DNA from 4 places in the Aquamicrobium ahrensii genome. Region 4 is predicted to be linked to each of the others. Evidence: riboswitches for the same ligand, from Rfam matches in the RefSeq annotation. Region 4 holds a riboswitch; each other region holds the start of a gene.
What was found. Region 4 has a riboswitch for cobalamin ahead of ABID44_RS13185 (TonB-dependent receptor plug domain-containing protein). Riboswitches for the same ligand answer to the same signal wherever they lie in the genome.

Region 1 (6,522 bases), on a different contig from region 4:
GCGTCACGATCACGGAACCCGGCGTCTACACCGTCATCGCCAGGGCCGGCGATGAGGAAAAGACCGTGATGTGGGAAGTTTACGGCACCGCTGACGAGCCCAGAGCCAAGAACGTGATCTTCCTGATCGCCGACGGTCTTTCGGTCGCGCACCGCACCGCCGCCCGCATCATGTCCAAGGGCATGACCGAGGGCAAGGCCAATGGCCGCCTCAACATGGACGAACTGGACCGCATGGCCTTCATCGGCACCTCGTCCACCGAAGCCGTCGCCACCGACAGCGCCAACACCATGTCGGCCTATATGACCGGCCACAAGAGCGCGGTGAACGCGATCGGCGTCTATGCCGACCGCACCGAAGATCCGTTCGACGATCCGAAGGTCGAGACGCTGGTCGAGGCGCTCCGCCGCCAGACCTCGAAGTCGGTCGGCATCGTCACCACTTCCGAACTTCAGGATGCGACGCCTGCCGCGCTCTTCGCCCACACCCGCCGCCGCGCCGAGAAGGCCGCCATCAACAACCAGATCTTCGACCTGAAGCCCGATGTGATCTTCGGCGGCGGATCGGCCTATTTCCTGCCGCAGTCGGTTGCCGGCTCCAAGCGCAAGGACGACACCGACCATATCGAGGGCTTCAGGGAAGCAGGCTATACGCTGGCCACCACCAAGGGTGAGCTGGAGGCGGCAGCCGGCTCCAACACCGGCAAGGTGCTCGGCCTGTTCCATACCGGCAACATGGACACCACGCTCGACCGCGAGTTCCTGAAGAAGGGCACCGTGGAGAAGTTCCCCGAGCAGCCCGGTCTGGTCGACATGACGAAAGCCGCTCTCGGCCAGCTTTCGAAGAACGCGGAAGGCTTCGTGCTGGTTGTCGAGGCCGCCAATGTCGACAAGATGTCCCATCCGCTCGACTGGGATCGCGCCGTGGTCGACACCATCGAGTTCGACAAGGCCATCGGCGTCGCCCGCGAGTTTGCCGAGCAGAACCCCGATACGCTGATCGTCGTCACCGGCGACCACACCCATGGCGTCTCGATCATCGGTACGGTCGATGACGAGAAGCCGGGCGACGATATGCGCGAGAAGGTCGGCACCTATGCCGATGCCGGCTTCCCGAACTATGTCGACTCGGATGGCGACGGCTATCCCGACAGCGTCGATGTCTCGCGCCGCCTGTTCCTGGCGGCCAACAACGGCCCCGACCACTACGAGACCTTCCGTCCGAAACTCGACGGCCCGTTCGTTCCGGCCATTCAGGATGAGAACAAGAAATACATCGCCAACGAGGCCTACAAGGACGTTCCCGGCGCTGTTCTGGTGCAGGGCAACATCCCGCGCGACGGCGACACCGGCGTCCATGCCGTGGACGACGTGGTGCTTCAGGCTACCGGCCCCGGCTCGGAGAACTTCAAGGGCTATATGGAGCAGAGCGACGTCTACCGTGTGCTGGCCGACGCTCTGGCGCTGGGCGCAAAGCAGACGCAGTAAGCGCCTCGCCATCGGGAAACAGGCCCGGAGAAGCTCCGGGCCTGCATCCGTTTCCGTTCCGCGCAGGCTTTGCAAAGGAGGCTGCAATGAATTCCCGCAAGATCCGACGCCGGCAGATGCTGGGTATGGTGGGCGGCGCGGTGCTTTCGCTCGCCGCTTCGCGCCCCGCCCATGCGGCCGCCGACATGATTTCTTTCGACGAGTTGTATGGCAAGGTCAGCGTTCTCGGCCTCACCTTCTCCGACAAGGTGAAGGCGCTGGAAGGCAGGTCCGTGGTCATGCGCGGCTTCATGGCCCCGCCGCTCAAGGCCGAAGCCGATTTCTTCGTGCTCACCGAAATTCCCTTGGCGCTCTGTCCCTTCTGTTCCTCGGATGCGGATTGGCCGGACGACATCATCGTGGTCTATCTCGACCGGGCGCAGACCTTCGAGCAGGCCAACGGCATCATCGAGGTTTCGGGCAAGCTCGAGGTCGGCTCCTGGACCGACCCCGAGACCGGTTTCGTCAGCCTGCTGCGCATCGTCGGCGCTGATTTCCGGAGGGTCTGAACGTGCTGGCGCTTTCCGTCGACGGCCTGCAGGTGCGCTATCCGGGATTGCCGGTTCCGGCGCTCGATCTGCCTTCGCTCAGCCTCGCTGCGGGCGAAACGGCGGCGCTTGTCGGCCCCTCGGGTTCTGGCAAGACGACCTTCATCAACATCGTCACCGGCATGGAGCGGGCCGGCTCGGGGCGCGTTGCATGGAATGACGAAAACATTGCCGGATTGCCGGAAGGCGGGCGCGACCGCTGGCGTGCCCGCAATGTGGGTCTCGTCATGCAGGACTTTCATCTCTTTCCCGGTCTGTCCGCCGAGGCGAATGTGCTGCTGCCCCAGCGCCTGTCGCACCTGCGCCTGCCGGCGGGGATGCAGCCGCGGGCCCGGGAATTGCTCGCAAGGGTGGGGATCGAGCGTCCGGAGCAGCTTGTCGGCACCATGTCGCGCGGTCAGATGCAGCGCGTGGCGGTTGCCCGCTCGCTGGTCGGCAGGCCCGGCCTGATCGTGGCCGACGAGCCGACCGCCAGCCTCGATGCCGAATCCGGCGCTGCCGTCGCCAACCTGCTGGTCGAACTGGCACAGGAGGCCGGCTCGACGCTGATCGTTGCCAGCCATGACGGCAGGCTTATCGAACGCATGGGCCGCACCTTGCGGCTGGAGAACGGCCGCCTGGCGGCCTGAGCGGAGAAAGAAGTGTTCCATTTCATTCTTGCCGACCTTCGCCGCAACTGGATCGGCGCGCTGATCCTCGCCCTGCTGATCGCGCTGGCGACGGCGCTCGGCGTATCCGTCACGCTGCAGGAGCGCGCATTGCGGCTGGGCAGCGCGCGTGCCGCGGCCGCCTTCGATCTGGTCGTCGGCGCTGCGGGTTCGGAAACGCAGCTCATCCTGTCGTCGATCTTTCTGCAACCCGCACCGCTGCCGCTGCTGCCGCCTGAAACGCTGGCTGCGCTTCGGGCCGATCCGCGCGTGGAAAATGCCGTTCCCGTCGGCTTCGGCGATTTCGTGGCCGGTTATCCGATCGTGGGCACGACCTCCGACGCGGTTGAGATGCTTGGCGGGCTGGGCGAGGGCGAAGGGTTCAGCCACATGGGCGACGCCATCGTCGGCGCGCAGGTCAGCCGCGCCATCGGCGACAGCTTCCATCCCTTCCACGGGGCGGTCGGCGAAGCCGGCGAGGTGCACTCGCATGTGGAGTACCGGGTGGTCGGCCGCATGGCGCCTACGGGAACGCCGTGGGACCGGGCCATCCTCGTGCCGATCCAGTCGGTGTGGGCCACCCACGCCAATCACGATCACGATCATGGTCATGAGCCGGAGCAGACGGCAGGGCTGGCCGCTGTGGCCAGCGTTCCCCACGATCATGGCCATGACCACGGCCCGGGCTTCGCCGGCGAAGCGGTCGATGAATCCGAATTGCTGCACACTGACAATCCCGGGGTGCCTGCGATTCTCGTGAAGCCGAAGAGCATTGCCGACGCCTACAATCTGCGCCAGCAGTACCGCACGGAAACCACACTGGCCGTCTTTCCCGGTGAAGTGCTGACAAGGCTTTACGGCACCCTGGGCGACGCCCGCCGTATCCTCGGCTTCGTGGCGATGGGCGCGCAGGCGCTGGTCGGGGCGGCGATCCTTATGGTGGTGGCCGTTCACGTGCTCCAGCGCCGCCGCCAGATCGGCGCGCTGAGGGCCTTCGGCGCACCGCGCCCGGTGGTGATGGGCATGGTCTGGACGGAGGTCTTCATCCTTGTCGCGGCCGGTGTGATCTGCGGGTTCGCCATCGGCTATGCGATCGTGCGGGCCATATCCGGCTATCTGGCCAGAAACAGCGGCGTGGCCATGCCGGTGGAGTTCCAGGCGGCGGACCTGTGGACGCTGCTCTTCCTGCTCGTTGCCTGCGCGGCAGCGACCCTGCTTCCCGCGCTCATCGCTTATCGCCAGACCCCGGCGCAGGCGTTGCGATCCTGATAGGAAAAATCCGAAAAGATCAGATCACGATATAAACATTTCTTTATGTGATATTGACAGCGGTGACTGAAACCACGACACTGCGCCTCGTCGTGGTTCTTCGGGGTATTTTACGCCCTGAAGCTAAGAGGGAAGCCGGTGCCTTTGAAAGGAAAGCCGGCGCTGCCCCCGCAACTGTAGGCGGAGAGCCTGCGTCCATCCATGTCACTGGGGTGAAAGCCCCGGGAAGACGGGCGCAGGCGATGACCCGTGAGCCAGGAGACCTGCCATGACAGAAAACGTCCACGGGCGGGGTGTCCCGATGGCCGCGGTGCGTCTGCTTTCCCGGCGGGCGACGACGGCTGTTCTGGTCACCACGCTCCAACCATCGGGGTTATGGAATGGCTATCTCGACAGTTCCCGTCGCAACGCTTGGCGTGCCGCGTATCGGCCGCCGTCGCGAACTCAAGTTCGCTCTCGAAAACTACTGGGCTGGCAAGGATACCGCCGAATCGCTGCTTGAAACGGCAAAGCGCCTGCGCGCCGAAAACTGGCGCCAGCAACGCGACAAGGGGGTGACGCGCATCCCCTCGAACGATTTCTCGCTCTACGACCATGTGCTCGACACGGCCGTCATGATCGGGGCGATCCCTCAGCGCTACGGCTGGACGGGCGGCGAGGTGCCGCTCGACACCTATTTCGCCATGGCGCGGGGCAGCCAGGGCGATGCGGGTTGCGGCCATCCGGGCCATGTCCACAGCACCTCTGCGCTGGAAATGACCAAGTGGTTCGACACCAACTATCACTACATGGTGCCGGAACTTGCGCCCGAACAGCAGTTCGTGCTTGCCACCGCCAAGCCTGTCGACCATTTCCTTGAAGCGAAGGAACTGGGCATCCACACCCGCCCGGTCATCCTCGGGCCTGTCACGTTCCTCCGGCTCGCCAAATCGCGCGGCGAGGAGTTCGACCTGTTGTCGCTGCTGCCCAAGCTGCTGCCGGTCTATTCGGAACTGCTCGGCCGTCTGTACAAGGCCGGCGCCGACTGGGTGCAGATCGACGAGCCGTGCCTTGTCCTCGATCTCGATGACGGTGAGCGTGCCGCGCTGGAAACGGCTTATCGCCATTTCTCCGAGGAGGTGCCAGCGCTCGGCATCATGCTCGCCACCTATTTCGGCGCGCTCGGTGACAATCTGGACCTCGCCCTGTCGCTGCCGGTCTCGGGCCTGCATATCGATCTGGTGCGCGCGCCGGAGCAGCTTGAGCAGGTGGCACGGCTGGCGCCGAAGAATCTGGTGCTGTCGCTCGGGCTGATCGATGGTCGTAACGTCTGGCGTGCCGACCTCACCGCCGCACTCGATTACCTGAAGCCGCTGGTCTGCGGCTGGCCGCTCGACCGCATCGAGATCGCCCCGTCCTGCTCGCTTCTGCATGTGCCGGTCGATCTGGAGCTGGAGACCGCGCTCGATGCGGAACTGAAGTCGTGGCTCGCCTTCGCCACGCAAAAGCTCGATGAGCTCGTGCTTCTGGGTCGGGCATTGTCCGGGGGGCGCGGCGAGGTTGCCGAAGCGCTTCAGGCCAGCGCCGATGCCATCGCCTCGCGCCGCAAATCGCTCCGCGTCCACGATCCGCTGGTCGAGGGCAGGCTGGCCGCTGTGGATGACGCCATGGCACGCCGCAAGAGCGCCTTTGCCGAACGACGCCGCAAGCAGGGCGAGAAGCTGAACCTGCCGAGCTTCCCCACCACCACCATCGGTTCCTTCCCCCAGACGGCCGAGGTGCGCAAGGCCCGCTCCGCCCATGCGAAGGGCGAACTCAGCTTTGCCGATTACGAAGCCTTCCTGCGCAAGCAGACCGAGGCCGCCATTCGCTGGCAGGAGGAAATCGGGCTCGACGTGCTGGTTCACGGCGAGTTCGAGCGCAACGACATGGTGCAGTATTTCGGCGAGCACCTTTCGGGCTTCGCCTTCACGCAGGCCGGCTGGGTGCAGAGCTACGGCTCGCGCTACGTGCGCCCTCCGATCATCTTCGGTGATGTCTCGCGGCCCAACCCGATGACCGTGCGCTGGTGGCAATATGCGCAGTCGCTGACCGACAGGCCGGTCAAGGGCATGCTCACCGGTCCGGTGACGATCCTCAACTGGTCCTTCGTGCGCAACGACATCCCGCGTTCGGAAACCTGCCGCCAGATCGCGCTCGCCATTCGCGACGAGGTGGTCGATCTGGAAAAGGCGGGCGCGGTCATGATCCAGATCGATGAGGCGGCCCTGCGCGAAGGCTTGCCGCTGCGCAAGGCGGACTGGAAGGCCTATCTCGACTGGGCGGTCGGCGGCTTCCGGCTGGCGTCTTCGGGCGTGGGGGATTCGACCCAGATACACACCCATATGTGCTATTCGGAGTTCAACGACATCATCGACGCCATCGCCGCGATGGATGCCGACGTCATCTCCATCGAGACCTCGCGCTCGCGCATGGAACTGCTCGATGCGTTCAGCAACTACAAATATCCGAACGAGATCGGGCCGGGCGTCTACGACATCCATTCGCCGCGCG
Region 2 (4,464 bases), on a different contig from region 4:
TCGCCGGACAGTTTCTTCACCTTGCAGGTGCCGCACAGACCGAACTCGCAGGCCGCCGAAATCCGCACGCCGCTGGCGCGCGCCGCCTGAAGAACGGTCTGGCCGGGAAGGCATTCGCCCTCCACATCGGAAAGGCTGAAGCGCACCGGCACGGTTGCGGCGGGCGCCGTGCCCGCGTCCGCATTGGCGGGCAGTTCGGGGAAGGCGGCGGGCGCGGGCTCGACCGGCGGCGCGCCGAAGCTTTCCTGATGGTAGAACGCCATATCGAAGCCGGCGGCCTGCAACATCTCGCGCACCGCCCGCATGAACGGTTCGGGGCCGCAGCAAAACACTTCGCGCTCGCGGAAGTCGGGCGACAGAAGCGGCAGGCGCACGGCGTCGATGCGGCCCATATGGCCGAACCAGCTTTCGCGCGACGAGCGTTCCTCGATCAGGAACGACAGCGAAAGGCCGGGCATGCGCGAGCCCAGCAACTCAAGCTCCTTGCGGAAGATGATTTCTTCCGGCCGCCTCGCGCAGTTGACGAAGGACACGTCCGTGCCCGGCGCGCAGTCGTTCAGCCAGCGCAGCATCGACATCACCGGCGTGATGCCGGAGCCGGCCGAGATGAACAGATATTTGGCGGCCGGATGGTTGTGGTGGGTGAATTCGCCGCCCGGCCCGAACGCTTTCAGCCGCGCGCCGACACCCAGATTGTCGAACATCCAGCGGGCGCCCACGCTGCCCGGCTGCGCCTTCACCGTCACCGCGATGGAGAAGGGGCGCGATGGCGACGACGACAGCGTGTAGGTGCGCATGAGCGGCCCGTCGTCCACGGGCAATTCGAGCGTTATGAACTGGCCCGGCTTGTAGCGGAACCATGTCTGCGCATCGGACCGGAAGGTGAAGGTCTTCACCTCCGGCGTCTCGTCCGCGATGCCGATCACCTCCAGAACCTGAAGGCGATCGTTCCACGGGGCCATCTCGTCCAGATGGCGGTAGAGCCCGGGATCGGTCATGGCGTTCATCGGCTTCTCCTCAGGCGACGTTCTTCAGCCTGGGCTTTTCACCCTCGCAAAGCCGTGGCTCCATGAAGTGCGCATACCATTCCACGAACTGGATCACGCCCCCTTCATGCAGTTCCGAATAGGGGCCGGGCTCATAGGCCGGCGAGCGGATGCCGAAGGCGTTCTCCTCCACAATGCGGCGGTCCTGATCATTGGTCTCCGTCCACACATGGATGAGTTCCTCCAGATCGTAGTCGACGCCTTCGACCGCATCCTTGTGGACCAGCCATTTGGTGGTGACGGCGGTCTCTTCAGGGCCAAGCGGGATGACGCGGAAGGTCACGGCATGGTCGATCAGCACATGGTTCCATGTGGCGGGGTAGTGATAGAGCATCAGCGTGCCGATACGATCGGCGCTGACCTGATCGGAAAGATTGCGCTTCACCGAGGGCTTGCCGGTCATGGTGTAGCTCACCGCGTCGCGCAGCAGCGGCGCGCGGGTGGCGCGGAACTGTCCGGCCTCGTCGATGCGGAAGCGCGCTGGCAGGCCCGCCGCCTCGCATTTTTCCCAGTGCTCCACCATCTCCGGATCGCTCTCGGCACCATTGACGCCGGTGACGCTGGGCGCTTCCGGGAAGGTCTTGCACAGTTCCGGATGGTTGCCCGCGCAGTGGTAGCATTCGCGGTTGTTCTCCCACACCAGCTTCCAGTTGGCCTTCTCGACGATGGTCGATTCATAGGCGATCTTCGCCTCGGAAAGCTTGTGCGGTGCGAAATAGGGCTCCATCAGCATGCGGAACGGCTCGAAATCGGCCGGCTCGTCCGCAAGGCAGATGAAAATGTAGCCAGCGACGCTCTCGCAGGCGATGGGCTTGAGCGAATGGGCGGACGGGTCGAAATCCTCGGCCATCTGGCGGGCGAAGAGCAGCCTGCCGTCGAGGTCGTAGGTCCACTGGTGATAGGGGCAGACCAGCCGCGCAGAGGTGCCTTTCGGCGTCGTGCATACGCGGCTTCCGCGGTGGCGGCAGGAATTGTGGAAGGCTCTGATCCTGCCTTCGCGGTCGCGCACGATCACGATCGGGTAGGAGCCGACCTGCACGGTGAAGAAGCTTCCCGGCTTCGCCACCTCGCAATCATGGCCGATGAAGAGCCAGTCCCGATACCAGATCAGCTCCATGTCGAGCCTGAAGAAATCGGGATCGGTGTAGAAGGGCTGCTCCAGCGACCAGCCGTGCCTGCGGGCGCGGATCAGCGTGAGCATTTCGTTACGGGCGTCCATGTCCTGTCCTCGCTAAAGGACTGAACTTGGTGGTGATTTGGGGAAGGAACGGCAACCGCCGACGCCGGCGGCCGGGTCGTACGCCATTCGCTCCTTGACCGCCCACCGCGATCAGTCGAGACCAACGTGCTCAAGGCTGGTTTCCGGGCTCCGGAGCGTCCCGTAAAGGACCGCCTCGACACCTTCCCGGGGGCATCTCCCCAGTGGTTCACCGTCGAGGTTTGCGCTCCGCCACCGTTGCGGGGGCAGCGCCGGACTTCCTCTTGCGAGGGCGCCGGCTTCCCAATTCTCCCTTCCGCACGAGGCGGTCGGGCACCTTAAGCATATTGATGTGAACACCATTCGCGGTGGCGAGGAGCATGAGAAAGCGACATCGCCCCGGCGCAAAGACGACAGGCGATGCCGTGACGCGTGAACCTGCCGTCCCACGGCGATCCAGGTCAGTCCCAGGCCAGCGCGCCGCCGTTCTGGTACTCGATGACGCGGGTCTCGAAGAAGTTCTTTTCCTTCTTCAGATCCATGGTTTCGCTCATCCATGGGAACGGGTTTTCGGTCTCGGCGAAGACCGGCGCGAGGCCGAGCTGGGCGCAGCGGCGGTTGGCGATGAAGTGCATGTATTGCTCGCACAGCGCCGCGTTGAGGCCGAGGAATCCACGCGGCATCGTATCGCGGCCATAGGCGGCTTCCAGTTCGGCTGCGTCGAGGATCATGCCGCGCACCTCGTCCTGGAACGCCTTGGTCCACAGGTGCGGGTTTTCCAGCTTGATCTGGTTGATGACGTCGACGCCGAAATTCAGGTGAATCGATTCGTCGCGCAGGATGTACTGGTACTGTTCGGCGATGCCGACCATCTTGTTGCGGCGGCCGAGCGACAGGATCTGCGCGAAGCCGGTGTAGAACCACATGCCCTCGAAGATGACGTAGAAGGCGACAAGGTCGCGCAGGAAGGATTGATCGGCATCCGGCGTGCCGGTCTTGAAGTCGGGATTGTCGAGGTTCTGCGTGTGCTTCAGCGCCCATTCGGCTTTGTCGGTGATCGACGGCACCTCGCGGTACATGTTGAACAGCTCGCCTTCATCGAGGGCGAGGCTTTCCACGATGTACTGGAAAGTGTGGGTATGGATCGCCTCCTCGAAAGCCTGACGCAGCAGATATTGCCGGCATTCGGGATTGGTCAGATGGCGGTAGATGGCGAGCACGATATTGTTCGCCACCAGCGATTCGGAAGCCGCGAAGAAACCGAGATTGCGCTTGAGCATGCGCCGCTCGTCTTCCGTCAGCCCATCCTTCGACTTCCACAGCGCGATGTCGGCCTGCATCGACACCTCGGTCGGCATCCAGTGATTGTTGCAGCCGGAGAGGTACTTTTCCCATGCCCAGCGATACTTCAGCGGCAAGAGCTGGTTCACGTCGGCACGGGCGTTGATCATGCGCTTTTCATCGACGGTCACGCGCGCGGCGCCCCGCTCGATTTCGCCAAGGCCGGTGGCGTCGCCGGCAGGCGCATCCTTGCCCGGAAGCGGGATTGAAGGGTTGTTTTTGGGTTCGGACCAGTCGAGCATCTCATTCTCCGGTTAGGCTTGGCGCACCCATCCCTGACGCTTCAGGCATCGGCCGGAGGCCGGTCGGGATCGCATGAATGGTGATGGCGCAGGATGGGGCGATGTCTCCCCATCCCGGCCTGTCAGCTTTGCCCTCCCCGGCGGGGAGGGCGGGTGCCTGCTTACTGGCAGGCTTCGCAGTCGGGGTCGTCGATGGCGCAGGCCTTGCCCCATGCCGCACTTGGGTCGACCATGATCGGCGTGGCAGCTTCCGCTGCCGACACGCTTGCCGGCGAAACGGCGTTGAGCTTGCCGTCGGTGCCCTTGAGCGTCGACTTCTCGACATGGGTGGCCGAGCGCGAGCGCAGGTAATAGGTCGTCTTCAGGCCCTTGCGCCATGCAAGCCGGTAAAGCTCGTCCAGCTTCTTGCCGCTCGGATTGGCGATGTAGAGGTTGAGCGACTGCGCCTGATCGATCCATTTCTGGCGGCGCGAGGCGGCGTCGATCAGCCAGGAGGAGTCGATTTCGAAGGCGGTGGCGTAGAGGGCCTTGAGATCGTCCGGGATGCGGTCGATCTGGCCGACGGAGCCGTCGAAATACTTCATGTCCGAAACCATCACCTCGTCCCACAGCCCGCGGGCTTTCAGGTCATGGACGA
Region 3 (6,522 bases), on a different contig from region 4:
GACCAGTTCCTTCCAGTTTCTGGTCAACTCGTGGTCGACCATCGTGGAACTGCTGTCGGTCTACAAGCGACTGCATGCTTTTGAAGCCACTCTGTCGGGCGACGAACTGCCGAAGCTCGATCAGGAATACATCGAGGCAGGGGGCGTGGAGGAACAGGTGTGAGCATGTTTCACGACAGATCGCCTCGCCATGCTCCATGGCAAGGCGACGCAGCCATGGTGAATTTCGGCTGCGCCCCTTCCATGCCGGCGAATTTCAGCTAAAACGCAGGCGAACGAACCGCCATGGCGGCACAGAAACGGTTGAGTGAATGGCCGACGACAGTTTTATCCGCGAAGTAAACGAAGAACTGCGCAAAGAGCAGGCCAAGGCGATATGGAACCGCTTCGGCCCGCTGATAATCGCCGTCGCCGTCCTCGTCGTCCTGGCGACAGCCGCCTTTGTCGGCTATCGCCATTGGGATGAAAGCCGCGCCAACCGCTCCGGCGACGCTTTCTCGCAGGCGCTCACCCTCGCCAATGAAGGCAAGCAGGAGGAAGCGCTGGCGGCGCTCGCCGCTCTCCAGAAGGACGGCTACGGCGCCTATCCGGTTCTGGCGCGCCTGCGCGCCGCGACCTTCAAGGCCGACAGCGGCGATGTGGCCGCCGCGGTGACCGAACTCGACGCCGTCGCCGCCGACAACGCCATTCCGCAGGGCCTGCGCGACATGGCGAAGCTGCGCGCCGCGCTGCTTCTGGTCGACAGCGGCTCCTATGCCGACGTATCCGCCCGCGTCGAGGCGCTGGCCGTGGATGGCAGCGCGCTGCGTCATTCCGCCCGCGAAGCGCTTGGGCTCGCCGCCTGGAAGGAAGGCAATGGCGCCGACGCGCTGAAGCTGTTCGACCAGATCGTGGAAGATCAGCAATCCCCGCAGAACATTCGCCAGCGCGCCACTCTCATGTCCGAACTGATCCGCGGTTCGGGCGGCGCGTCGTGACGCATGAGCTTCAAAGCCGCCATCATAGGCCGGCCTAACGTCGGCAAATCCACGCTTTTCAACCGGCTGGTGGGGCGCAAACTGGCGCTGGTCGACGATACGCCCGGCGTAACGCGTGACCGCCGCGTCCACGCCGCGAAGCTCTATGACCTCGCTTTCGAGGTGATCGACACCGCCGGTTTCGAGGACGCGCCCGCCGCCAGCTTGCCGGGACGCATGCGCGCGCAGACGGAGATCGCCATCGACGAGGCCGACGTCATTTTCTTCGTGGTGGACGCCAAGGCCGGGCTGATGCCCGACGACCGCACCTTCGCCGACATCGTGCGCCGCTCCGGCAAGCCTGTCGTTCTTGTCGCCAACAAGTCGGAAGCGCGCGGCGCTCAGGGCGGCTTGCTGGAGGCGTGGGAACTGGGTCTGGGCGAGCCGGTGCCGGTTTCGGCGGAGCACGGCATCGGCATGCCGGACCTGCGCGACGCGGTGGTCGAGGCGCTGGGCGAGGAGCGTGTGCTCGGCGCTGAAGACGAAGACGACGAGACGCTGGCGGCCAGCGAAGTGCTGATCGGCGAGGACATTTCCGACCCGGAAGCCGAAGCGCCCGCCTATGACGAAACCAAACCGCTGCGCATCGCCGTGGTCGGGCGTCCCAATGCCGGCAAGTCCACGCTCATCAACGCGCTGATCGGCGAGGAACGGCTGCTGACCGGGCCGGAAGCCGGCATCACCCGCGATTCGATTTCCGTCGACTGGGACTGGCGCGGTCGCCAGATGAAACTGTTCGACACCGCCGGCATGCGGCGCAAATCCAAGGTCCAGGAGAAGCTGGAAAAGCTTTCGGTGGCCGATGGCTTGCGCGCCATCCGTTTTGCCGAGATCGTCATCATCGTGCTCGACGCCACCATCCCCTTCGAGAAGCAGGACCTGCAGATCGCCGACCTCATCGTCCGCGAGGGTCGCGCGCCGGTCATCGCCTTCAACAAGTGGGACCTGATCGACAATCCGCAGCAGGCGCTGGCCGAACTGCGGGAGAAGACCGAACGGTTGCTGCCGCAGGTGCGCGGCATTCAGGCGGTGCCCGTCTCCGCCGAGACCGGGCGTGGCCTCGACAAGCTGATGGATGCGGTGGTGCGCACCCACAAGGTGTGGAACAGCCGCGTTTCCACGGGCAGGCTGAACCGCTGGCTGGAAGGCATCCTCGCCCATCATCCGCCGCCCGCCGTCGCCGGCCGCCGGCTGAAGATCAAATATGTGACGCAGGCCAAGACGCGCCCGCCCGGCTTCGTCGTTTCCTGCTCACGGCCGGACGCCATGCCGCAATCCTATGTGCGCTATCTGGTCAACAATATGCGCGAGGCCTTCGACATGCCCGGCGTGCCGATCCGGGTCGCATTGCGCACCTCGGATAATCCTTTCGCGAACCGGGCCCGCAAGAAGAGCTGACCCCGCCAACCGGCTTGGCAAGTCGATATCCGCCGGATATTGTCAACGCCAAGATGGTTCGCTCCATGCGAACCGCGGGGATGGCGCTGGGGGGAACGCACTTTTTTGCTTGCTCTCGGGAAGCCTCTCGCCGGCTTCAACGGGGGCAAGTTTCAAAATTCCCGGGAACAGGACATTCCGGTCCGGGCGACCGCTGACCCGATACGGCGCGCACAGGCGGCGTCGTCCCTTTTTCTCCCCTGACATTGTGAATCCTGCCGCGCCTTTGCGCGGCCTGCGCGCGTGCGGTTCCTTGCGAGCCTTCCGCGTCCTCACCCCTATGTTCGACCAACCCGGAGGCATCAATTGAGTGAAGCGATCAGGGAGGTTCTGGACTGGCTGAATGGCCGGCCCGACATCCAGAGCCTGAGGGCCGCGGTCTGCGACCTGAATGGCATCATGCGGGGCAAGCGCATTCCCGTCGATCAGGCGGTCAAGGCCCTGCAAGGCAAGCTGCGCATGCCCTATTCGGTATGCGGTGTCGACATATGGGGCGAAGACATCGTCGGCAACAAGCTGGTGTTCTCGACCGGCGACGCCGACGGCATCTGCCACTGGACCGGGCGCGGCATCCTGCCGATGGAATGGACCGCGCACCCCACCGCCCTCGTTCCCCTCTGGCTGTCCGACGAAAGCGGCGCGCCTTTCCTTGGCGATCCGCGCCAGGTGCTGGCCCGCATCCTCGACCGCTACAAGGCGCTAAACCTCACGCCGGTGGTCGCCACCGAACTGGAATTCTATCTGGTCGATCCGAAGCCGGCGCGGCCGCGCGGACCGGTCTCGCCGGTCACCGGCCGTCGGCTCGATTCCGACGCCGCCCTTTCCATCGACGAGATCGACGATTTCGAAGGTTTCATGCACGATGTCTATGAAGCCTGCCGGGCGCAGGACATTCCGGTCGATTCGGCGATCGCGGAAAACGGCGTCGGCCAGTTCGAGATCAACCTCAACCATGTCGATGACGCGCTGCGCGCCGCGGACGACGCCATCCTGTTCAAGCGCACGGTGAAGGGCATCGCCCGCCAGCACGGTTTCATCGCTTCCTTCATGGCGAAGCCCTATGGAAAACGTTCGGGCAGCGGGCTGCATGTCCATTTCAGTCTCCAGGACAAGGACGGCGCCAACGTCTTCGACGACGGGACCGTGCGAGGCTCCGACACTTTACGGCATGCAGTGGGCGGATTGCTCGCCGCGATGGCGGAGAGCACGCTGGTGTTCGCGCCCCATTTCAACTCGTACCGCCGCCTGCGTCCGAATTCCCATGCGCCGACCGCAGTGGCCTGGGGCTACGAAAACCGCATGGTGGCTATCCGCATTCCGGGCGGCCCTTCCTCGGCGCGCCGCATCGAACATCGCGTCGCCGGGGCCGACGCCAATCCATATCTTGTGCTGGCCGCGATTCTCGGGGCAGCGCTTATCGGCATCGAAAAGAAGCTGAATCCCGGCGAGCCGGCGACGACAGACGTTTATGAACGCAACCTGCCCAAGTTGCCGCCTGACTGGGCCTCGGCCATCGCCAGTTTCGAAAGCGGCAACCTCGTCGCCGAGATATTCCCCGACGCGTTGCGAGGCTGGCTGGTCGCGTGCAAAAGGCAGGAACTCGAAACCTTTGCGCTGCGAGTCAATAATTTCGAGTTCGAGACCTATCTGGAAGCGGTCTGATCCCGCGCGTCGGCGCAACGGCCGCCGCCCGCACTCCCTGTGTCTATCTTGCGCCGGGTGTTCCGCCCGGCGCCAAAATGCTTCAGCATGGCTGAGGCGACCGAAGCCGCTCGATCATTCCCGCGCCAACATTCATGCACAGGCAGCCTTTGGATAGCGTGGATAAAATCACCCTGCCATTATAATTTCCACGCTAGCTGTTGACAGAAAAAAGCACCCTGATACTAAATGTAGTTGCCATGGTTCCTTTCTGAATCCTTATGGTTCGGCAAGGCTAAGAGGGAAGCCGGTGCCCTTCCGGGGAATTCCGGCGCTGCCCCCGCAACTGTAAACGGTGAGTCGCTGTCTCTTTCGTGTCACTGGCGCCAGAAGCGCCGGGAAGGCCCGACGGCGACGATGATCCGTGAGCCAGGAGACCTGCCCTGACGATGCACGAAACTCGGGCGGGGTGTCCCGGAGGTGCGCCTGCCCGCGCGGCCTGAACCGCGCTTTCCGGCATGCGTCGCCTTCAACGTCCCCGTCCACAGCGCCACGGGGACAAGATGCCGGCGACCACTGCACTCCAGACAAACGGGACCGATGCGGTTCCACCATCCATCGACACCGAAGTCCGCACCCCGACCGAGCCGGGCTACCGCATCATCCGCCGCAACGGATCGGTCACGCCCTTCGATCCGACCAAGATCACCGTTGCGCTGACCAAGGCGTTTCTGGCCGTGGAGGGTTCGGTGGCGGCCGGCTCGCGCCGCGTGCATGACGTGGTCAAGGATCTGACGGAACAGGTCGTGTCTAACCTCATGCGCCGCGTTGGCGAGGGGCGCACCTTCCACATCGAGGACGTGCAGGATCAGGTCGAGCTGGCGCTGATGCGTTCGGAGCACCACAAGGTCGCCCGCGCCTATGTGCTTTATCGCGAGGAGCGCACCCGCGAGCGGGCGGCCGCCAGGGCGTCCACAATCGAGACGGCGGCGCCTTCGCTCCACGTCACCCTCGCCAATGGCGAAAAGGCGGCGCTGGACGAAGACCGCTTCCGCCGCATCGTCGAGGAAGCCTGCGAGGGACTGGAGGCGGTGTCGCCGCAGACGATCCTGACCGAAGCGCTGCGCAACCTCTATGACGGCATCACCGAGGACGAACTGTCGCTGGCGCCGATCCTCGCCTCGCGCACGCTGGTCGAGACCGAACCGAATTACAGCTTCGTTTCCGCCCGCCTGCTGCTCGACCGGCTGCGCCACGAGGCGCTGAGCTTCGTGACCGGCCGCTCCGAGCAGGCCACGCAGGCCGACATGGCCGGGCGCTACGCCACCTATTTCCCCGAATTCATCAGGACCGGCATCGAGGCCGAGCTGATCGACCCCGAACTCGGCCGCTACGACCTGAAGCGCATCGGCGCGGCGCTCAAACCGGAGCGCGACCTGAATTTCCAGTATCTCGGCCTGCAAACCCTCTACGATCGCTATTTCCTGCACACCAAAGGCAAGCGCTTTGAGCTGCCGCAGGCCTTCTTCATGCGCGTCGCCATGGGGCTCGCCATACGCGAGATCGACCGCGAGGCGCGCGCCATCGAGTTCTACAATCTGTTGTCGTCCTTCGACTTCATGTGCTCGACGCCGACCCTGTTCAATTCCGGCACGCTGCGGCCACAGCTCTCGTCCTGCTTCCTCACCACCATCGGCGACGATCTCGAAGCCATCTTCAAGGGTGTCCGGGACAACGCGCTGCTCGCCAAATATTCCGGCGGCCTCGGCAACGACTGGACGCCGGTGCGCGGCCTCGGCGCCCACATCAAGGGCACCAATGGCGAGAGCCAGGGCGTCGTGCCTTTCCTCAAGGTGGCCAACGATACGGCCATCGCCGTCAATCAGGGCGGTAAGCGCAAGGGCGCGGTCTGCGCCTATCTGGAAACATGGCACGTCGACATCGAGGAATTCCTCGATCTGCGCAAGAATACCGGCGACGACCGCCGCCGCACGCACGACATGAACACCGCCAACTGGGTGCCGGACCTTTTCATGGAGCGCGTCGCCGCCGACGGCGAATGGACGCTGTTCTCGCCCGACGAGGTGGTCGACCTGCACGACCTTTACGGCGCAGCCTTCCGCAAGGCCTACGAAGCTTATGAGGAAAAGGCGGCGGCCGGCGGCGTCAGGGTGTATCGCAAGGTGCGGGCGCTCGACCTGTGGCGCAAGATGCTGACCATGCTGTTCGAGACCGGGCATCCGTGGATCACCTTCAAGGACCCCTGCAACATCCGCTCGCCGCAAGGCCATGTCGGCGTGGTGCATTCGTCGAACCTGTGTACGGAAATCACCCTCAACACATCGAAGGACGAGGTGGCCGTGTGCAATCTCGGCTCCGTCAACCTCGCCAACCACGTGGCGCAAAAGGGTCTCGACCTCGACCGTCT
Region 4 (6,522 bases):
CGCGGTCTTTTTCGGTGAGCGCCGCGAGGCCCGGCCGGTGCGGGGAGCGGCCGAGCGCCACCACCATTTCCACCGGCACGGCCCAGGCGATTTCGCGCTCCTGCGCCAGATAGGCGGCGCGGGTCGCTCGCAAGCGGGCGCTCGTCGCGGCCGCCTCCTCGCCTGAAAGGCGCACTTCGCCACGCGCGGGCACAAGGCCCAGAACGGATCGCAGCAGAGTGGATTTTCCGGCTCCGTTGGGGCCGATCAGCCCCACGAATTCCCCGGGCCTGACGGCGAAATCCAGCCCGTTCAGCACCGGCCTGAGCCCGAGTTCCACGACAAGGTTTTTGACGGAAAGCAGCGTCACAGCAGGCTCCTGCGGGTGCGGAAGACCAGCCACAGGAAGAAGGGCGCGCCGACGATGGCCGTCAGAACGCCGAGCTTGAGGTCGCGCTCCGGGGCGAGAATACGCACCAGCGTATCGGCTGCAAGCACCATCGACGCTCCTCCAAGCGCGCTGGCCGGAAGCAGGCGCGACGGCCGCGCACCCACCAGCGGGCGCAGGATGTGGGGCACGACCAGCCCGACGAAGCCTATGGCTCCGGCCACGGCGGTCGCCGCCCCGACCCCGGCGGCGGTGCCGAAAACGGCGAGGAACTGCACCTTCCGCAGTTCGACGCCCATCGTTGCGGCGGTCTCCGAGCCGAGGGTTAGGGCATCGAGCGCACGGCCGAGCGAACCCAGCATCGCCCAGCCGACCAGCATGAAGGGTGCGGCCAGCCATACATGGGTCATGGAACGGTCGGTGAGGGAACCCAGCATCCAGAACATGATCTCGACGGCGGCGAAAGGATTTGGCGACAGATTGAGCGCAAGCGACGTCATCGCACCGGCGAAGCTGGAGATGGCGATGCCGGCAAGGATGACGAGGAGCGCGCCGCCGCGCTGGCCGGCAATCGCCTGCACCACAAGCACCGCGGCCACCGCGCCGGCGAGGGCGGCGAGCGGCAGGGCCAGCAGGAAGGCTGCCGACAGGCCGGTGTAGATGGCGAGCACCGCGCCCAGCGAAGCCGAGGCGCTGATGCCGAGCAGGCCGGGTTCGGCCAGAGGATTGCGCAGATAGCCTTGCAGCACGGCCCCGGACAGGCCGAGCGTCGCGCCGATCATCAGGCCGAGCAGGGCGCGCGGCAACCTGATCTCGCGCATGATCAGGGCAACGCCGTCGGCCTTGTCGGAGAACAACGCCTTCATGCTTTCCGCAAACGCGATGCCGGCCGGGCCTATGGTCAAGGACAGCAGGAACAGCGCCAGCGTGAGGACGGCAAGCAGGGCGATCAACACAGGATAACGGCGACCGGCGTTCATGGCTGGTTCCGCCTTCCGGCGGCATCCTGCAAAAGGAAGGCGGCGTCGAGCGTGAAGGGAGCGCCGCAGATCATCTTCGCCACCGGCAGGTCGATCATCTCCCGCTTCGCGAGGGCGCGGAAAGCGGGATGAACGAGGTTCTCCTGCGCCAGCGCCGGTGCGCCGTAGTCGCTGCTGGAGCGGCCGATCAGATTAGGCCTGGCCATTATGAGCTGTTCCAGCGGAAGGCGGGTCGAGCCGGTGACGCCGAGTTCTTCGGCGACATTGATGAGCCCCGCCGCCCTGAAAATCTCGCTGGCCAGCGTGCCTCCGCCGGCGGTGTAACTGTTCGGCTCATAGAGCGCGATGGTGCGGCCGGAATGCGGACCGGCCCGGAGGCGCGCCAGCCCGTCGTCCATTTCCGCAACCAGTTCGGCGGCGCGCCGCCGCCGGTGCAGGAGTTCGCCGATGCGCACGATGTTGTCGCGTATGTCGCTGAAGGAACGGGCCGGCGCGAACGTCTCCACCCGGAACCCGAGACGGCGCACCAGCCCGATCGTGGCGCGCGCGGAAAATGTTCCGGCAAGCACGAGGTCGGGCTCCATGAGGAAGATTTCCTCGGCCAGCGCGTGATTGGCCGGAAACGCTTTCGCCTCAACGGCCATGGCCGAGGTGCGCGGATCGCTGGCCAGCACGGAGACCGAATGAAGCTGGTCCTTTCCGGCGATCAGCATGGCGAGCTGATCGGTGCAGACATTCATGGACACGACGCGGCGAGGCGCGGGTTCTGCGGCGAGGGCGGGCTGCCCGAAGACGAAAAACGCGACCGCGCCCAGCAGGAAAGCGGCGGCGAAACACGACAATGCTGTTTGCAAGGCTCTCATCGACCACATTTCGCCGCTGGGGACATCGCTTAGAAGGACCGGGTGAAGCTCAGGTTGAGCGTTCGGCCGGGCGCACGGAAAGTTTCCTTCGTTTCATACTTCTTGTCGAAGATATTCTGGGCGGAGAATTTGAGCTGCGACTTCTCGTCGATCGTGTAAATGGCCGAAAAATCGGCGGTTATGTAGGAAGGAAGCCGCCTTGCGTTGAGCTCGTCGGCGTAACGCGACGAGACATAGAGCAGGTCGGCCGACAGGCTGAGGTCTTGCGTCGGGGTATAGGTGAAGCCGGTGCTGCCACGAAAACGCTCCCCATAGGCGATGTATTTGCCGTGCGTGCCGGGGCTCCTGTTCAGGGGCTCACGTATGTCCACCATCGCCCGTACGCTCCATTGCGGGTCGAAGCGATGCTCCAGGCTGGCCTCGAAGCCGGTGATGCGCGCGCGGTTGATGTTGGAAGGTTGCCACAAACCGTCGGGATCGCTCGGGTCGATCGGCGCCCATGCGATCATGTCGTCTATGTCGTTGCGATACAGCGCCATGTCGAGCGTCGTGCTATCGGTCAGCCGCCAGTTCAGGCCGATTTCGTAGGAGCGCGATTCCTCCGGATTGAGGTCCGGATTGCCGCTGAAGGGGTAGTAGAGATCGTTGAAGGTCGGGGCCCGGAAACCCGTGGCGTAGGAAGCGCGCGTAACCAGATTGTCGGTCAGCTCGTAGCTCGCCCCGGCATTGTATGTGGTGACGTCGCCGAATTGCTCGTTGTCGTCATGGCGAAGGCCGGTATCGACGGTGAGGCGTTCATATTCGAACGAATACTGGCCGAATACCGCGACAAGGTCCCGTTTCGACTCGTCATATGGGCTTCCGGAAACGGCGCTGTTCTTCACCGAGTCGCGATAGGCTTCGATGCCGCCCTGGACGACGTGATGCGTTGCGCCGAGATCAAACTGTTTCTGCGTCGTCGCAAGCAGGCCGTAGCGAAGCGTGTCGAAGTCGTCGCCGCGGACACTATCCTGCGAAAGGGCAGAGTAGTCGAGGGCCGTCGACAGCTCGATATTCGAGGTCCAGCTCTCCGAGTGGTCCAGCCGTGCGCCGAGGCGGCCGGAGAAATTATCCGTGTGGGAGATGTTCCCGTACGGATCGTCGTCGTATTCGTTGCGTCCACGCGTATAGAGGCCATCGGTGTAAATCGCGCCGAGCGCCGTTTCCTTCGACAAGGAGAAGTTGACCGAGCCTCTGGTGAAGCCGTCCTTGTCGGGGTCGTGGCCGGGCGAGAGGCGGTAGTCGTAGCCTTGCGTGCCGAGAATGCTGGCGCCGAAGGAATAACTCAGGCCGTCTTGCGTGCTGCCGCCGACATTGCCGGACAACGTGCCGCCCCAAGGATGCATGACACCGGCCGTCACGCTGCCGCAGGCGTTTGTGCCCTCAGGGCAGGAGCCGCCCTGCTTGGTGATGATGTTGATGATGCCGCCGATGGAGTCGGCGCCATACTGGGCCGAGTGGCCGCCTTTGGCGATCTCGATGCGCTCGATGGAATCGAGCGGGATGCTGGAAAGGTTGAGGGTGCCAGCCGTGGCGGATGCCGCCCGCACGCCGTTGACCAGTATGAGCGTCTGGGCCGCGCTGGTTCCGCGCAGCGACAGGCTGGCGTCGGCGCCCAGACCGCCATTCGAAGTCGCGGTGATGCCCGGCTGCGTCTTCAGCAGCGAGAGAAGGTCGATCGCCGGCGATTTCCTGATGTCCTCCTCGTCGATCACGGCGACCGACGAGGTCGAGCGCTCCAGCGACGACGCGCGCCGCAGCGGCGTGGTCACCACGATCGTGTCAAGTTGAATGACGTTGTCGTCGAAATCTGTCGACTGCTGCGCCCAGCCGGTGCCGGTCAGCGCCAGCGAGCATACGCCTGCCGCCAGAATTTTCTTTCTCATGGTCTTGCCCCCGAATGCCGGACGGTCTTCGCCGGCGGTTTCCATTTCAACCGCGGACCGGCAGGGCAGGGGGATCGGTTCCACCCGGCAGCCGTGAGGCACGCGGCAACACTCTGTGGTGTCACCGCAACGGAGCGCCGCGCCTGATCACACCCCGTGACCCGGCATGGGTGACCAGAACCGGCAGGTCTCCTGACTTCCGCTTCGTCGCCTCCCGCCGCCTTCCCGGACCGTTGCGATCCAGTGGCTCATCGGGGGAGGCTCGGCGGTTACAGTTGCGGGGGCAGTCGCGGCTTGGCCGATCGATCGGCTGACCGTGTTCCCTTTTCATCCGTACTCGGAACCGATTCCACCTGCGACGCTAAGCACTGGCGGTCAGGGCTGTCAATTCCGGCTGCGCTGCCCTGTGGTCCGATTGCGGCGCGGTGCGTCCTTGCGGGGGCGCGAAAATTCCGCTACGTCGCCGCTTTGCTGACGGGAGCAGGGCCTTGACCGACCGACAAGCCGATGTCGCCATCATCATGGGCAGCCAGTCCGACTGGACGACCATGCGCCACGCCGCCGATACGCTGGCCGAGCTTGGCGTCTCCCACAAAAGCCTGATCGTTTCGGCCCACCGCACGCCGCAGCGTCTCTACGATTTCGCCACCGGCGCGAAGGCCGCCGGTTACAAGGTGGTGGTCGCCGGCGCCGGCGGGGCAGCCCATCTGCCGGGCATGGCGGCGGCGATGACCTCCTTGCCGGTGTTCGGCGTGCCGGTGGAATCGAAAGCGCTGTCGGGGCAGGACTCGCTTTTGTCGATCGTGCAGATGCCGGCCGGCGTTCCGGTCGGAACGCTCGCCATCGGCAAGGCGGGCGCAATCAACGCCGCGCTTATCGCGGCCGCCGTGCTGGCGCTTACCGATGCGGAACTTGCCGGGCGGCTTGAGGCCTGGCGAGCGGCGCAGACGGACAAGGTCGCCCTCGAACCGAAGGATGAAGGCTGATGCTGGCTCCCGGATCGACCATCGGCATCGTCGGCGGCGGCCAGCTTGGCCGCATGCTGGCCATGGCCGCCGCGCGCCTCGGCTATCGCATCGCCATTCTCGAACCGCAGGCCGATTGTCCGGCCGCGCAGGTGGCCAACCGGCAGATCGTCGCCGCCTATGACGATCCGGCCGCGCTGGCGGAACTCGCCTCGATCAGCGCTGTCGTCACCTATGAATTCGAGAACGTGCCGGTGGAAGCGGCAGAGGCGCTCGCCGTCCGCGTGCCGGTGCTGCCGCCGCCGCGTGCGCTGGAGGTGTCGCAGGACCGGCTGATCGAGAAACAGTTCCTCAACGGCATCGGCATCGACACCGCGCCGTTTCTGGCCGTCGACAGCGATGCAGGTCTCGCCTCCGCCTTGCAGGCCTTCGGGGGAAACGGCGTCCTGAAGACGCGCCGCATGGGCTATGACGGCAAGGGCCAGCGCGTCTTCCGCAACATGGAAAGCGGCAGCTATGCCGGCGTGTTCGAGGCGATGGGATCGACGCCGCTGATCCTTGAGGGCCTGATCTCCTTCGCGCGTGAAATATCGGTGATCGGCGCGCGTGGCGCCGATGGCGAGGTCGTGACCTATACGCCTGCCGAGAACGTGCATCGCGACGGCATATTGCACACTTCCACGACGCCGGCGGCGATTTCGGCGACGACGGTGGATATGGCGCGCGCCGCCGCCGCTTCGATCCTCGACGCGCTTGGCTATGTCGGCGTCATCGGTGTCGAGTTCTTCGTTCTCGACGACGGTTCGCTGCTGGTCAACGAAATTGCGCCGCGCGTGCACAATTCCGGCCACTGGACGGAGGCCGCCTGCGTGGTCTCGCAGTTCGAACAGCATATCAGGGCCGTCGCCGGGCTTGCGCTGGGCGACACGCGCCGCCACAGCAATTGCGTGATGGAGAACCTGATCGGGGACGATGTGGCCCGCTTGCCGGGGCTCGTGGCCGAGCCCGATGTCATGGTGCATCTTTATGGCAAGGCGGAATCGCGTCCTGGCCGCAAAATGGGGCATTTCACCCGCCTGACCGGCCGCATATCGCACGACTGACCGCGTTTGGGGCTTTCTTCTTTTTCCTGTCGCAAAGAGATGTCAAGGAACAGCCTGCAAGGAACCAAGGAGCCCGTATTGCGACGTCTTCGGATGATCATGGCTTTGTTGCTCGGCGCGCCGGCGCTGATGGGCGCCCATATGGGCGTGCAGCAGCTTATCGGTAATTTCCACGAAGTGATTCCCGGAGAGTTCTATCGCTCAGCCCAGCCGGATTATCGTGATATCGCCGCCTATTCGGAGCGTTACGGTATTCGCGCAATCGTCAATCTGCGCGACGAGAAACCCGATGACGAGGCATTGGCCGCGCGCGCCGAAG

Region 1: another riboswitch for cobalamin. It lies ahead of metE (5-methyltetrahydropteroyltriglutamate--homocysteine S-methyltransferase); the one in region 4 lies ahead of ABID44_RS13185 (TonB-dependent receptor plug domain-containing protein).
Region 2: another riboswitch for cobalamin. It lies ahead of ABID44_RS03690 (aromatic ring-hydroxylating oxygenase subunit alpha); the one in region 4 lies ahead of ABID44_RS13185 (TonB-dependent receptor plug domain-containing protein).
Region 3: another riboswitch for cobalamin. It lies ahead of ABID44_RS03700 (ribonucleoside-diphosphate reductase subunit alpha); the one in region 4 lies ahead of ABID44_RS13185 (TonB-dependent receptor plug domain-containing protein).

What each region holds. Positions count from the first base shown of each region.
Region 1 covers NZ_JBEPMN010000002.1:159,535-166,056, forward strand. Annotated here, with positions in the region: gene ABID44_RS03655 (alkaline phosphatase) at 1-1,487, shown strand, start outside; gene ABID44_RS03660 (hypothetical protein) at 1,574-2,035, shown strand; gene ABID44_RS03665 (ABC transporter ATP-binding protein) at 2,038-2,703, shown strand; gene ABID44_RS03670 (ABC transporter permease) at 2,716-3,990, shown strand; cobalamin riboswitch at 4,067-4,275, shown strand; gene metE (5-methyltetrahydropteroyltriglutamate--homocysteine S-methyltransferase) at 4,371-6,522, shown strand, end outside.
Region 2 covers NZ_JBEPMN010000002.1:166,655-171,118, forward strand. Annotated here, with positions in the region: gene ABID44_RS03685 (FAD-binding oxidoreductase) at 1-998, opposite strand, end outside; gene ABID44_RS03690 (aromatic ring-hydroxylating oxygenase subunit alpha) at 1,018-2,265, opposite strand; cobalamin riboswitch at 2,383-2,600, opposite strand; gene ABID44_RS03695 (ribonucleotide-diphosphate reductase subunit beta) at 2,706-3,827, opposite strand; gene ABID44_RS03700 (ribonucleoside-diphosphate reductase subunit alpha) at 3,989-4,464, opposite strand, start outside.
Region 3 covers NZ_JBEPMN010000002.1:171,673-178,194, reverse strand. Annotated here, with positions in the region: gene sbmA (peptide antibiotic transporter SbmA) at 1-163, shown strand, start outside; gene ABID44_RS03715 (tetratricopeptide repeat protein) at 312-977, shown strand; gene der (ribosome biogenesis GTPase Der) at 981-2,414, shown strand; gene ABID44_RS03705 (glutamine synthetase family protein) at 2,760-4,115, shown strand; cobalamin riboswitch at 4,339-4,554, shown strand; gene ABID44_RS03700 (ribonucleoside-diphosphate reductase subunit alpha) at 4,658-6,522, shown strand, end outside.
Region 4 covers NZ_JBEPMN010000010.1:60,215-66,736, forward strand. Annotated here, with positions in the region: gene ABID44_RS13170 (ABC transporter ATP-binding protein) at 1-382, opposite strand, end outside; gene ABID44_RS13175 (FecCD family ABC transporter permease) at 346-1,347, opposite strand; gene ABID44_RS13180 (ABC transporter substrate-binding protein) at 1,344-2,210, opposite strand; gene ABID44_RS13185 (TonB-dependent receptor plug domain-containing protein) at 2,240-4,135, opposite strand; cobalamin riboswitch at 4,301-4,498, opposite strand; gene purE (5-(carboxyamino)imidazole ribonucleotide mutase) at 4,624-5,121, shown strand; gene ABID44_RS13195 (5-(carboxyamino)imidazole ribonucleotide synthase) at 5,118-6,203, shown strand; gene ABID44_RS13200 (tyrosine-protein phosphatase) at 6,303-6,522, shown strand, end outside.